2 regions of the [Bacillus] caldolyticus genome follow, and region 2 is predicted to be linked to the other one. Evidence: a T-box and tRNA genes for the amino acid it is inferred to sense, from the RefSeq annotation. Region 2 holds a T-box; the other holds one or more tRNA genes.
The links. The T-box of region 2 lies ahead of pheS (phenylalanine--tRNA ligase subunit alpha). A T-box ahead of a tRNA ligase gene usually reads a tRNA of that ligase, here a tRNA-Phe.
Positions count from the first base shown of each region.

Region 1 (7,141 bases), 210 kb from region 2:
GATAATCAATAAAGAATGGATTTTTCGCTTTCCGAGAAGTGAAGACACAGCACAGCATTTACTAAACGAAAAGCTTTTGTTGGATTTTTTACAGACTGAAATATCTTATTTAAGCATAAAATTACCAAAATACCGATTAATTTTTAAAGATAATAGGCCTATCTGTTGCTATTACTCACTAATTAACGGTGTTCCTCTGTCTCCTTCTATTCTTTACGAGTTGGACGATCAGACTCAAAATCAGATAGCCTTTCAGATAAGCAGCTTTTTAACAATGTTACATAAAGTTGATTTAGAGGAAATACATTCTATAGAACTTAAAGATAACCAAGGATATACTTACTGGAAAGAGCACTGGGAGAACATAAAAAAACTGGTATATCCATACCTTACAGAACAAGAATGTCAAAAAATAACTAACATGTTTGAGTCTTTTCTAAACCAAATATCAATAAATCCTTTACCTAAAACTATTATTCATGGTGATTTGACTCATAAACATATACTGTTTGATATTAATAAAAAACAAATTAGTGGCATTATTGACTTTGGAGATATTCAATTAGGTGACCCCGCTTATGATTTATCTGGACTATATTGGGACTATGGAGAACAATTCTTTAATAAGATTCTTAACTATTACAGTTATCCTTTTAAAGACCTTAATTATCCAATCGATAAGCGTGTTACATCATTTTATGGAAAAAGATTGATATTCCATGATCTCCTTTATGCAATTGAAAAAAAATCAGTGAAAGATTTTAACAACGGACTCAAATTGCTAAAGCAGTCTCTTGTATAAGTTAAGATCCTTTGAAGTCTAGTGTAAATTAGCACATTATTTCAGAATCCCTTTTTCAAATTATTTCAGGCGGATTCGGAAATAATGTGCAAAATTTTTGCGGATTGTTCCGGATTTTGCACATTCTTATCGGAACGTTTGCACGCTCTTTCAGATGAAGATTTCCAGCGCGCCTGATGGACCGATGGAAAAGAGAAAGCACAAAAGAGGCCGATTCGGCCCCTTTCGTGCTAATACCCCATTTCCTCTGCGGCCATGCGCACCACTTCTTCGTCAATGGCGTCCTTTTTCAGCTGATACCCGTATAACAGGCACGTCGTGGCCAACGTGTTGATCACCCGAGGCCATCCCCGCGACTGCAGGGCAATCTCCTCTAACGCCGATGGAGTGAAGATCGGATGCTTCGCCCCGGCCTGTTTCATCCGATGCTCGATGTAGCCCGCCACCTCTTCCCTCTCCAGCGGCCCCATCCGGTATCGCATGATGATCCGTTGGTCGAGAGGGTGGTGCTGATTGAGCCGCAGCTTCCCCTGTAAATGGGGCAGCCCGGCCAACATCAAGACAAATGGGTTGGTCGAATCCATCTCAAAGTTGAACAAGATGGCGATGTCCTGTAAAAATGCATCCTTTGCTAAATGCATCTCGTCCAAAATGAACACCGGCGTGATCCGTCGTTCATGATACAATCGCTCGATCGCCTGCTGGATTTGGCGGAAGAGATCTACCTTGCGGTACTTCGGTTCCTCTCCTAATCCCAAGGCCAGTCCACGGTAAAAATCCATCACGCCTCCGGTGGATAACGGAAAGTAGACGACATGATACAATGATGGATTCAATGACTCTTTCAGCGCCCGAAGGGCGAACGTCTTGCCCGCCCCCGGCTCTCCGATTAACAGCCCGATCCCCCGGGTTCGTTTCACGTACTCCAGCGCCCGCAACGCTTCCTGAAACGGCGCCCCTTGATACGCCTCGGACGGGTCTGTTTCTTTCGCAAACGGCTCCCGCGAAAGGGAGTAAAACGATTTATACACCGTGTTCTCCCTCCTTCGCCGGAATCGCCGCAAACGGGGACCGATGGCGTTTTACATAGGCGTTGTCCTCCAAACGAACCCGAACGGCCTCCGCCACCTTCCTTCCATCTTCGTACACATAGACGCCCCGTTCGTCATAGCGGAGTTCAATCGATTGCCCAATGAACCGGGGCGGCACTTCGTATAGCTGTTTATTCAGGGTGATCGTGCCATCGGCTTTCACCTTGCGGTGCTCCCGTTTCAGAAAAATCGCGTCCAGCCAATCGATGTCTTCGATCCACACCACTCGTTCCACTTGGGACTGAAACACCTCATGCGGCGTTTTTCCGTCCAGTGAGGCGTGCGGTTTTCGATGATACTCTTCTTCAAGCCACTTCCAAAAACGCTCGTTCAACTCGTCAAGCGACTTCGGCGGATTCAGCTCTAACAGCGGATAAAACCGTGTCTGTACGGTGTGGAAGAACCGTTCGATTTTCCCTTTGCTTTGCGGGTCATACGGCTGGGTGTGGATGAGCGTAATCCCCATCTCGGCGCACGCATACTGCAGCACCTCGGACCGATACATTTTCCCGTTGTCCGAGTAAATGCGCTTCGGCTTCCCGCAACGAAGCACCGCTTCCTTCGTGACGATCCGCAGCCCGTCAAACTTCTCCGAAGGGAAACTATACGTACGGCACAAACCGCGAGCAGTCATCGATATAGGCGATCAAAAACGTTTTCTGGGCTTTCCCATTGACTCGAATCGTTGGTCCATGGGATAAGTCCCCTTGCCAAAGCTCATTGATCTGGTCATACGCAAAACGCTTTCGCTCCGGCATGGGCAAGATTTCTTTTCCCACCAGGTTGTGTTTTTTCAACAATCGGTATATAGTAAAGTAAGAGGTATGGTTTTCTGGGATTTCCCCCTGCTCGATCAGGTGTTCGTAGAACACCGTCACGGGCATGGTGGGATGTTCTTTTCTTAGGGCTAAAATATGATCCTCATCATCGGGCGACAGACGCCTTGAGTGGCCGCGGTCCGAACGGCGCTTCGGCTTTAAGGCGTCAAAGCCCCCTTTTTTGTATCGGGTGCACCAATCGAGGATCGTCTTGGCTGCGATTCGTTTGTCGCCCTGGTGGGGAACATGGTGCACTCGCTCGCTCACCTCTTTCAGATACGTCTTCGGTTCCACCTGCCCATTCACCAACGGAGCGATTAGCCCGTACCGAAACAGGGCAATGTCGTGTCTCATCGACTCATCCATTCGAATCTCCTCCTTGTCTCACTTGGAATCAGGACCGTTCCGGTCCGTCTGCCCTTATCGTACCGGATCGCTTTTTCTCCGTCGATAGGAAAGGTTTGTGGGAACCTCAACTATTTCCAATTTAGGATATGTATGTAAAATCAGGATCCCATTTGATTCGCAAAAGGGTGTCGGAATCCGTCCTCCCACATGTCTCTGATGACCGAATCAAGACCGTGTTTCTCCAACGTCCGGATCCACCAGGAAGCCCGTTCCTTTTCTTTTTTCACGATAGGGCCTATGATCCTCCACCGCCTCGCAAAAAAGCTATGATGGCTTGATAGGTTTCGGCAGAACCGTCGGACATAAAAGATGATGCCGTCCTTTGTCAGGAGGAACGGAGCCCGGTTCGTCCCCTCGATCAATCCCAACTGCTCTTTCACGACTTGCCATATGGCGGACAACGTATACTGAAAATACGGGAGGAGAAAGGAAGGCAGCACACTCACCGTCTTTAAGCATTCCCGACAGCGATACCGGACAATCCAAATGCGATCATCACCATGTGGGGTCAATGCGTTTCGCTCATAGTAACCGTGGCGGTGCAACGGGCGCTTGGCCCGGCAATGCGGACACTTTTTCAGAAGAGGGAAGTCGTTTTCTTTTCCACGCTCTGCATACGTTTGGACGTCAATGCCAAAGTCATGAAATTGAATCACGTCCTCCTCCCCCTCCTATGAACCGATGGATTTTCTCTTCCGAAATAATTCACAAAAAATTTAGCACATTCTTTCAGAAAAGGGGAGAGGGCTTTCTGAAGGAATGTGCAAAAAAATGGCTCTTTTGTTCCGAAATAAAGTGATAATTTACATTAACTGTTGAAATCTTTAATTTAATAAGAACATCAGAGACCTCAATACAATGGTCTCTTTGCTTTTAGTCAAAAATCAACAATTAGCAATAACAGACAACCAATAAAAATTGGCACATCGACGAATGAAATAACAAAAAAGTTATCCACAGTTATTTCAGGATAGAGCCTAAGCTTAATCGTCCTTTCTTAAAATTTTCCTCATCAGTCCGATTATGATTTTATTGATTTCTATAGCTTCATTATCAAGCTCTGTGAATTTTTGTTCATCAATATAGCCGAGCCGTTTTGCAATTTTCTTAGTTCGCAATCCTCAATAAATATCTCTAACAATTCCTCAAATGTGTATTCAATTTCTGCGTTGTCATCAGATATTAGCAATAACTCCTCACGACTTAGCTCTCCTCTTCTTCCTCTCTTGCTCTTTCTCTGCAATTCTCTCTCATTTTCTATTCTTCCCACTTTCCATTTCACCTCACCGAACACGATTGTACGCACACGATTTTCTTCTCTCGAATCGTATTCGGTAAATAAAAAACAAGGGATTCCACTTACGTGAAACCCCTTGTCCCTAAAGCCTTTTCCCTATTTCGATGCCGATGGTGGGAGTCGAACCCACACGGGGGGTTACCCCACACGATTTTGAGTCGTGCGCGTCTGCCAATTCCGCCACATCGGCGCGACATGTATTATTCTATCACATTACTTCATGTCTGTCAACACTTTTTATATTCATTAGATGGAGGCGGCACCCGGATTCGAACCGGGGGTAAAGGTTTTGCAGACCTCTGCCTTACCACTTGGCTATGCCGCCTTGATCGAGAGCGGAAGACGGGACTCGAACCCGCGACCCCCACCTTGGCAAGGTGGTGTTCTACCACTGAACTACTTCCGCATCATTGGCTGGGGTAGCTGGATTCGAACCAACGCATCACGGAGTCAAAGTCCGTTGCCTTACCGCTTGGCTATACCCCAATGCCGGAAAGTGAAGGGCGACTAGTGGGAATCGAACCCACGCATGCCAGAGCCACAATCTGGTGCGTTAACCACTTCGCCATAGTCGCCATAATGATAATCAAAATGGCAGGGGCAGTAGGAATCGAACCCACACCGGAGGTTTTGGAGACCTCTGTTCTACCATTAAACTATGCCCCTTTAATCATGGTGGAGGGGGACGGATTCGAACCGCCGAACCCAAAGGGAGCGGATTTACAGTCCGCCGCGTTTAGCCACTTCGCTACCCCTCCAAAGAATGGTGCCGACTGCAGGACTTGAACCCGCAACCTACTGATTACGATTCAGTTGCTCTACCAATTGAGCTAAGTCGGCATAAAACAAATGCAAGAAGGTGGCTCATTGTTGTGCTCTGTGCCTCTTCCTCTACAAGCTGATTCGAGGAAGCAGGATGCGTCGAGGCAACTCGAAGCCGACTCGACGAAGCAAGTGCTCGTCTCTACCAATTGAGCTAAGTCGGCATAATTATGATATAAATCGTGGCTCATTGTTCATTTGTTGTGTCCCTTCCTCTACCAGCCAATTCGAAGAAGCTGGGTGCGTCGGGACAACTCGCAATCGATTCGATGAAGCGGATGCTCGTCTCTGCCAATAGAGCTAAGTCAGCTTGCTATCAATTATATGGTGGCTCGGGACGGAATCGAACCGCCGACACAAGGATTTTCAGTCCTTTGCTCTACCGACTGAGCTACCGAGCCATATATTATTTTTTAACTCGCTCGTTGAATTGCTCTGTGCCTCTTCCTCTACCAGCTGATTCAAAGACGCTCGATGCGTCGAGGCAACTCGAAGCGAATTCGATGAAGCGGATGCTCGTCTCTACCGAATGAGCTACCGAGCCATACCATATTTTTCGTGATTTTGGAACAATGGCGGTCCCGACGGGACTCGAACCCGCGATCTCCTGCGTGACAGGCAGGCATGTTAACCACTACACTACGGGACCAATTTTGGTTGCGGGGGCAGGATTTGAACCTGCGACCTTCGGGTTATGAGCCCGACGAGCTACCGGACTGCTCCACCCCGCGATGATAAGAAAGTAAGTTGATGTTCACAATGCTTTTGGTGTTGTTGTCCGTTGCCTCTTCCTCTACAAGCTGATTCAAAGATGCTGGATGCGTCGGGACAACTCGCGATGAATGAGAAAGCAAGTCAGCTTTTATATTAAGATGGTGGAGGATGACGGGATCGAACCGCCGACCCCTTGCTTGTAAGGCAAGTGCTCTCCCAGCTGAGCTAATCCTCCACAAAGAAGTGACCCGTACGGGATTCGAACCCGTGTTACCGCCGTGAAAGGGCGGTGTCTTAACCACTTGACCAACGGGCCATGCTGATGGATCATGGCGGAGAGCAAGGGATTCGAACCCTTGAGGCGCTATTCACGCCTACACGATTTCCAATCGTGCTCCTTCGACCACTCGGACAGCTCTCCACGATGGCTCCGCAGGCAGGATTCGAACCTGCGACCAATCGGTTAACAGCCGATTGCTCTACCACTGAGCTACTGCGGAATCATAACGACGGTCAATTCTCCCAACAAGATGTCCTGCCTCTTCCTCTGCCAGCCGATTCAAAGAAGCTGGATGCGTCGAGGCAACTCGCAGTTCATCCGATGATGCAAATGCTCGTCACTGAGCTGCTGCGAAATGACATCTCTTTAGACATTTACTATTATAATGATTCGCGCTGAGCTGTCAAGAGTTTTTTCATTCCTTCAAAACTAGATAACCGTTGGAAGAAGCCGCTCGCCTGCGCTTTTCTTGGTTAAGCCCTCGATCGATTAGTATCCGTCAGCTCCACGTGTCGCCACGCTTCCACCTCGGACCTATCGACCTCGTCATCTTCGAGGGATCTTACCCGCTTTGCGCGGTGGGAAATCTCATCTTGAGGGGGGCTTCACGCTTAGATGCTTTCAGCGCTTATCCCGTCCGCACATAGCTACCCAGCGGTGCCCCTGGCGGGACAACTGGTACACCAGCGGTGCGTCCATCCCGGTCCTCTCGTACTAAGGACAGCTCCTCTCAAATTTCCTGCGCCCGCGACGGATAGGGACCGAACTGTCTCACGACGTTCTGAACCCAGCTCGCGTACCGCTTTAATGGGCGAACAGCCCAACCCTTGGGACCGACTACAGCCCCAGGATGCGATGAGCCGACATCGAGGTGCCAAACCTCCCCGTCGATGTGGACTCTTGGGGGAG
Region 1 is NZ_CP025074.1:2,625,000-2,632,140, reverse strand. It holds gene CWI35_RS13710 (aminoglycoside phosphotransferase family protein) at 1-802, shown strand, start outside; gene CWI35_RS13700 (ExeA family protein) at 1,033-1,833, opposite strand; partial or broken gene CWI35_RS13695 (IS481 family transposase) at 1,826-3,077, opposite strand; gene CWI35_RS13690 (DUF6431 domain-containing protein) at 3,218-3,775, opposite strand; gene CWI35_RS13685 (hypothetical protein) at 4,159-4,389, opposite strand; tRNA gene CWI35_RS13680 (tRNA-Leu) at 4,522-4,606, opposite strand; tRNA gene CWI35_RS13675 (tRNA-Cys) at 4,668-4,741, opposite strand; tRNA gene CWI35_RS13670 (tRNA-Gly) at 4,751-4,822, opposite strand; tRNA gene CWI35_RS13665 (tRNA-Gln) at 4,828-4,902, opposite strand; tRNA gene CWI35_RS13660 (tRNA-His) at 4,919-4,991, opposite strand; tRNA gene CWI35_RS13655 (tRNA-Trp) at 5,009-5,082, opposite strand; tRNA gene CWI35_RS13650 (tRNA-Tyr) at 5,090-5,174, opposite strand; tRNA gene CWI35_RS13645 (tRNA-Thr) at 5,181-5,256, opposite strand; tRNA gene CWI35_RS13640 (tRNA-Phe) at 5,564-5,639, opposite strand; tRNA gene CWI35_RS13635 (tRNA-Asp) at 5,812-5,887, opposite strand; tRNA gene CWI35_RS13630 (tRNA-Met) at 5,893-5,969, opposite strand; tRNA gene CWI35_RS13625 (tRNA-Val) at 6,112-6,187, opposite strand; tRNA gene CWI35_RS13620 (tRNA-Glu) at 6,197-6,268, opposite strand; tRNA gene CWI35_RS13615 (tRNA-Ser) at 6,283-6,373, opposite strand; tRNA gene CWI35_RS13610 (tRNA-Asn) at 6,378-6,452, opposite strand; rRNA gene CWI35_RS13605 (23S ribosomal RNA) at 6,702-7,141, opposite strand, start outside.
Region 1: it encodes a tRNA-Phe, which carries the amino acid that the T-box ahead of pheS (phenylalanine--tRNA ligase subunit alpha) is inferred to sense. The anticodon was not compared.

Region 2 (7,141 bases):
CTTCAAGGCGCCGGCTTCGACCATTTCGTCAACGACCAAGGCGATGTCGCGCACGACCGACGGGAAGCGCGGAATCGGCTCGTAGCGGATCGCTTCGCTTTCGGCATTCAACAGATCGGTCAAGGCGAGCTCGAACACGTACGTTTCTTTTAAATCGTACTCTTTTTGCACGGCCGGATGGAGCTGGCCGACAAAGCCGATCACCTTGCCGTCAAGCGCAATCTCCGCCGTCCGTCCCGGATGCAAATCGGCGCGCTTGGCCGGTTTGTATTCGATGCGGGCGGCGAGTCCAAACAAGTCGAACAAGCCGTCCAAAATGCCTTTGGCAACGTAAAAATCAACGGCCTTTTTCTCTCCTTGCCATAAATGGGCGTGCCATAAGCCGGTGAGAACGCCGGCGAGGCGCTCTTTTTCCGCTGGTTGGACGCCTTCTCCTTTGGACAAGTAGACAGAGCCGATTTCGTACAAGGCGACGTTCTCGACTTGGCGGGCGCGGTTGTAGCTCGCCGCTTCAAGCAGATGCGGAATTAAGCTTTGCCGCAAAACGCTCCGCTCTTCGCTCATCGGCAGCGCCAAGCGGACCAATTCGGCCGTCTCAAGCGCAAAGCGCGCCGCTTTGTCCGGGCTCGTGAGCGAATACGTGATGGCTTGGAACAAGCCCGCCCCTTCCAAATAGCGGCGGACGCGGCGGCGCTTCGCCTGATGCGGCGTGAGTCCGCCCGGCTTCGCCTCCGCCACCGGCAGCGTCGCCGGCAGACGGTCGTAGCCATACAGGCGCGCCACTTCCTCGATGATGTCTTCTTCAATCGCAATGTCGCGCCGACGCGACGGGACATCGATCGTAAACGTTCCGTTGTCTTCTGTGAACGGAAATTGCAAATTCGAAAGAATCACGGCCACTTCCTCTTTCGACATCGCCGTGCCGAGGACACCGTTGATGCGTTCGAGCGTGACCGTCACCGCCACCGGCTCCTCACGCCACACGCTCGCTTCCACGACGCCGCCGACGACCTCGCCGCCGGCGTATTCGGCCATCAGGGCGGCGGCGCGCTCGAGCGCTTCTTTCGTCCGCGCCGGATCGATGCCTTTTTCAAACCGAGTGCTCGCTTCGCTGCGCAGCCCGTGGTCTTTTACCGCCTGGCGGATGACCGGGCTTGTAAAGTACGCCGCTTCAATAAACACGGTTTTCGTGTCATCGTGCACTTCCGAATTCGCCCCGCCCATCACCCCGGCTAAGGCGACCGGCTCGCGGCCGTTCGTGATGACAAGGTGGTCTTCGGTCAGCTTCCGTTCGACATCATCGAGCGTGACAATCGTTTCGCCTGCCTTTGCGCGGCGGACGACAATTTCCTGCGAACCGAGGCGGTCGTAGTCAAACGCATGAAGCGGTTGGCCGTACTCAAGCAAAATGTAGTTCGTAATGTCGACGACGTTGTTGTGCGGGCGAATGCCGGCTGCCATCAAGCGCGCTTGCATCCAAAGCGGCGACGGGCCGATCCGGACGTTTTTCACGATCCGCCCGGCGTACAGCGGGTTGTCTTCCGGCGCCTCGACGCGGACGGAAATGTATTCATGGACATGTTCGCTGTTTTCCTTGACCGCCGCTTTCGGCAGCTTTACTTCACGTCCGAGAATGGCCGCGACTTCATAGGCGACGCCGATCATGCTTAAACAGTCGGCGCGGTTGGGCGTCAAAGACAGTTCGAGCACTTCATCGTGCAAGCCGAGCCATTCCAGTGCATCGGCGCCGACCGGCGCATCGCTTGGAAAGACGAAAATGCCGTCTGCATACTCTTTCGGCACGACTTTCGTTTCGACGCCGAGCTCTTGGAGCGAACAAATCATTCCGTTCGATTCTTCCCCGCGCAGCTTCGCCCGTTTGATTTTGAAATTGCCCGGCAGCACCGCCCCGACTTTGGCGACGGCGACTTTTTGCCCTTTGGCGACGTTCGGGGCGCCGCAAATGATTTGCACCGGCTCGCCTTCGCCAAGGTCAACGAGGCATTTCCGCAGTTTATCCGCGTTCGGGTGCGGCTCGCACTCGAGCACATGGCCGATGACGACGCCGTTCATCCCGCGGTCGAGCGCCTCAACCCGCTCGACTTCAATGCCGCTTTTCGTGATGCGATCAGCGAGTTCCGCGGCGGTGACCCCCGTCAAATCGACGTACTCGCTCAGCCAACGGTAAGACACGAGCATGGAAAACCCCTCCTTTTTCTGTTACACACGCAAAAATTGCCGCAAGAAACGTAGATCGTTTTGATAGAAATGACGGATGTCGTCAATGCCGTACTTCAGCATCGCGATCCGCTCCGGCCCCATGCCGAACGCAAAGCCGGTGTACGTTTTCGAATCAAAGCCGGCCATCTCAAGCACGTTCGGATGCACCATGCCGGCTCCTAAAATTTCGATCCAGCCGGTGCCTTTGCAGACGCCGCAGCCCCGCCCTTCGCATCGGAAGCAGGACACATCGACTTCGACCGACGGCTCGGTGAACGGGAAAAAGCTCGGCCGGAAGCGGATGTCGCGCCCTTCCCCGAACAGCTTGCGGGCAAATTCGCGCAGCGTCCCTTTCAAATCGCTCATCCGGATGTTCCGATCCACAACCAATCCTTCAATTTGCGTAAACTGGTGCGAATGCGTCGCATCGTCCGTATCGCGGCGGTACACTTTGCCCGGACAAATGATTTTCACCGGGCCGCGCCCGCGGTGTTTTTCCATCGTCCGCGCCTGCATCGGCGATGTGTGGGTGCGAAGCAAAATCTCCTCCGTGATGTAAAACGAATCTTGCATATCGCGGGCCGGGTGGCCTTTCGGCAAATTGAGCGCCTCAAAGTTGTAATAGTCGGTCTCGACTTCCGGCCCTTCGGCGACCGTATAGCCCATGCCGATAAACAAATCTTCAATTTCTTCAATGACGCGCGTCAGCGGATGGGGATTGCCAAGACTCACAGGTCGTCCCGGCAGCGTCACATCGATCGCTTCGGCGGCCAGCTTCCGCTCGACTTCCTCCTGTTCCAGTTTCGCTTGTTTCGCCTCGAGCGCCTGCTGAATCGCCGCTCTCACTTCATTGGCCAGCGCGCCGAGTTTCGGGCGCTCTTCCGGCGGCAATGCCCCCATGCCGCGCAGCACTTCGGTGATCGGCCCTTTTTTGCCCAAGTAAGCGACGCGCACGTCATTCAGTGCTTTGACGTCTTTCGCCTCATCGATTCGGCGAAGCGCTTCTTGCTTCAGCTCGTACAGCCGTTCTTTCACTTGAGTCCCTCCTCTATCCAAAATAAAAAACCCGCCCCCCCGGTAAGGGACGAGTTGTTGCTCGCGGTACCACCCTTGTTAACAGCACAAATGTGCTGTTCGCTTCATTGCGATAACGGCCGAAAGCCGGAACACCTTTACATCCCCTTTTGGGATGGTCCCGGTGTCAACTCGGGAGGTGAACTTCACTTGCGTCAGCCATAAAAACGCTCCCAGTCTCCGGCGTTTTCTCCCTGGATGGCGAGCAGCAAGCTACTTTTCTCCGTCATCGTTGTTGTCCGTATGGGAAATTGTCGCTATTCATTATACGCAAATGAGTGGGCAAAGGCAAGGTCAGGCCGAAATTTCTTTGCGCAGCTCATCGTTTACCGCACCGCCTGCAAGGAATAAAGCAAAATTCCGGCCGCGACGGCGACATTCAGCGACTCGGCTTGGCCGTAAATCGGGATGTAGATGGTTTCCGTCGTCATCTCGAGCCATTCGCGCCGGACGCCGCTTCCTTCATTGCCGACGAGCAAGGCGAAGGAAGACGAAGGCGGAACGGTGCGGTAATCGACGGCATTCTCCAAGGCCGTTCCGTACACCGGAATGCCCTGCTCCTTGAAACGCGCGATCCATTGCACCAAATCGCCTTTGACAACCGGAAGATGAAACAGCGACCCTTGCGTCGCCCGCACGACTTTCGGATTGTACACATCGGCGCACCCTTCGCCAAGGATGACAGCATCGATCCCGGCGGCATCGGCGGTGCGAATCATCGTCCCGAGATTGCCCGGGTCTTGCACGGCGTCAATGAGCAAGGCGGTCTTCACACCTTCAAGCTCGGCTGGCAACTTTCGGCACACCGCGGCGATGCCTTGCGGCGTCTCCGTGCTGCTGATCGCCTTCATCACCGCTTCGGTCACGATCACAACCGGGACGCTGACGTCCCAGCCGGGCGGGATGGCTGTCCGCTCGTCCACCATCAGCTCAACAAGCGGCGCGTTGCTTTTTACAGCCTCTTCGACAAGATGAAACCCTTCAAGCAAAAACAATCCGGTCTCATCGCGCCCTTTTTTGGTCAGCAGCTTTTTCCATTGTTTGACGCGCGCATTTTTCGGCGATTCGATCCGCTTCACCGTTTCGTCCCCCAATGTTTGGCGATAAACTCGTCGCGCCCGGACGCGGCGCGGTCTTGTTTGTAATGCTCCGGATTTTTCTTATGGTAGTTTTGATGATACTCTTCCGCCGGGTAAAACGTCGTCGCCGGCAAAATTTTCGTTACAATCGGCTTCGAGAAGCGCCCGCTTTCCTCGAGCGCCCGCTTTGACTGCTCGGCGAGCTGGCGCTGTTTTTCGTTATGGTAAAAAATCGCCGTCCGGTATTGCGGCCCGCGGTCGTGAAACTGGCCGCCGTCATCGGTCGGGTCGATTTGACACCAATACAGCTCCAACAGCCGCTCATACGGAAAGACGTCCGGGTCAAACGTGATTTGCACCGCTTCGTAATGGCCGGTCGTGCCGGTTTTCACTTGCTCGTATGTTGGGTTTTCGACATGCCCGCCCGTATAGCCGGAGACGATGCCGTAAATGCCGTCAAGCTCCTCAAACGGCGTCACCATGCACCAAAAGCAGCCGCCGGCGAATGTCGCTTTTTCCATTGTGTCGTCACCTCATTCGTCAAGTTTCTTCATTTGATTATAACAAAATGTGTGCCGTTGTCATCTTTCACGACCAAAGCCGAGTCAGTCAAGACTTTGTGGAGAACATTTTTTCGGTTCACTACGGGCGTTGTCAATCACTAGTTAGCGAACCATTTTCAGGAATTAATATCGTAAGCGCTTTCGGACTCTCATCCCTCATCTTGAGGCGATGATACGATATTCCATTTTTTTACACCCAACCACCATCCCGGAGCGCCGACAACGCTTGATGGATCGGTGTCCCGGATGACCGCTGCAGACACGGTAGATTCTGACGCACCACATCTGCCCATAACCGTCCGGCCTTCCGTTTGGCCTGTTCGATCCGCTTGGACTTTGTTGAGGCCGAGGCCGCCGTTCGGGTCTCTTCTTCCTCCACCAACTGCCCATTTCTCCGCCAAATCCCGTCGATTCGGGCCGCCATCGCCCTCAGAAACGCCCGAAGCCCTTGGTCTTTCCAGCTGCGGCGGGATTTCACCCGATGCGCAAACCGGCTCATCACGCTCTCGGCGTGGCCCATCGGACGCATGCCGGTCGTCTCCACCCCTTGCTCCGACAGCCACTCCCGATAGTCCCGGATGCATCCCGGCATCGACTCGATCCGGCGGATCATGGCAGCCATCTGCTTCTCTTTCGCTTCGTCCTCCAACGTGCCGACCGCGCTGTTCAGCTCCACGAGAAGCCCCTCTTCGTCTTGTTTCGCCAGCTTCTTCCGCACCTCCCGCCAACGCGGATGGCCGGACAGACACTGACGCAGCTCCCGCGCCACATGAAATCGATCCAGCTGAAAGCACGCCCGCTTCCCAAAATACTCCCGGCAGGCCGTGATCCACGACGCCGCGTCGCCGTTGATGATCAACAGGTCCCGGCACGGATCATAGGCATATTCGTTCATCAGCCACTCTTCGAACCGTTCCCACACGTCTCCCTCCCCTTCATGGAGGTAGTGGCGCCGGTTCACGAGCTCGAGCTGCGAACCGTTTCGTTTCCATCCCTCGTGAACCGCCAGGATTTTCTCTTCTTTCGCCCGTTTCCCTTTCCCCTGGCGGGAAATAAACAGTCCATCCGCCTCCACAAACAGCACCCGGCCGTGCCGTTGGGAAACAGGGCGGTGCAGCGAGACAGGGGCCTCCAGCACCAGTTGGCGAATCGCCTCGTGGCTCATGACCGCATACCCCACGATCGACTCCAACGTACGGGCCGCTTTGCGGTAGGAAGAGCACTCTACGGCCAACTCGACCGCCGTTTCCTCGAGGCAAGGACTGATCGATCGGGCCCCATCAAAGCCTAATTCGGCATCCAGCAAGAAGGTATAGTTCCCCGTTTGCCGGTCATAGTAGTAGTTCCGTCGAAACGTCACTTCTCCAAACAGCGTTTGGATCGTAGTCGGCCGTTTGTCTTTCAGCTGATACCGGCGCTTGTCCCGCGCTTCCGCCAGTTGTTGATCAATCTCCTCCAAAAGGGCCGCCAACAAGACAGCGAACACCTTTTGAAGAGTTCTGACTAATTGTTCCTCCAGCTCTTTTAATAAAGGCCATTCTGTGGTAAGATGTTTCATGGACTCTCTCCCTCCTGTTTTCGGTTGATGTTGACAATCACCATCATAGCAGGGAGAGAGTCCTTTTTGCATGACATTTGCTTTTTTCTACCGCGCTTCGCTTGGTGGCCCCGACGAGCGTCGCGAACAAAAGTTCGCAACCCTCGTCGGGGATCATTTCGGAATGTCACCCACAAATATTTTACTCACACACCAAAGCCAAGTTCCTTCACAAAGCCAGGCTCGTTCCGTTCCGCACGCCGGCCGCTCATGTCACTGAGTCAAGCTGTCGTTTCATTTCGTCAAGCAAACGGTCAAACAGCGGGATATAGTGGGTGCGAATGCGTTCATACATGTCCATGGCAGTTTCTTCATCATACGTATGGGACGTCCGGTTGCGGTCTTCGAGCATGCGAAGCCATGTCTCTCCGTCTTGAATCAACCCTTCCCGAAACGCCTCGCGAATCGTTTTCCTCGGACTCGTCACTTCAGCGTATCCCTGATGCTCCAAATAAAGTTTCATCCATTTCCATGCTAGTTCGTACGTGAATTCAAAGCGTTGAATGGTCGCATCAACAACAAGGTCATCCGTTTGAGCGTCTCTTGCGGCACTTTGCCGGAGTTTGGAGAGCGCCCGTTCGAAATCGTAAAATCGATCCATCAGCCGG
Region 2 is NZ_CP025074.1:2,830,659-2,837,799, reverse strand. It holds gene pheT (phenylalanine--tRNA ligase subunit beta) at 1-2,199, opposite strand, end outside; gene pheS (phenylalanine--tRNA ligase subunit alpha) at 2,221-3,255, opposite strand; T-box leader at 3,298-3,533, opposite strand; gene CWI35_RS14710 (TrmH family RNA methyltransferase) at 3,621-4,373, opposite strand; gene msrA (peptide-methionine (S)-S-oxide reductase MsrA) at 4,370-4,894, opposite strand; gene CWI35_RS14695 (ISLre2-like element ISGsp3 family transposase) at 5,127-6,494, opposite strand; gene CWI35_RS14685 (HI0074 family nucleotidyltransferase substrate-binding subunit) at 6,742-7,141, opposite strand, start outside.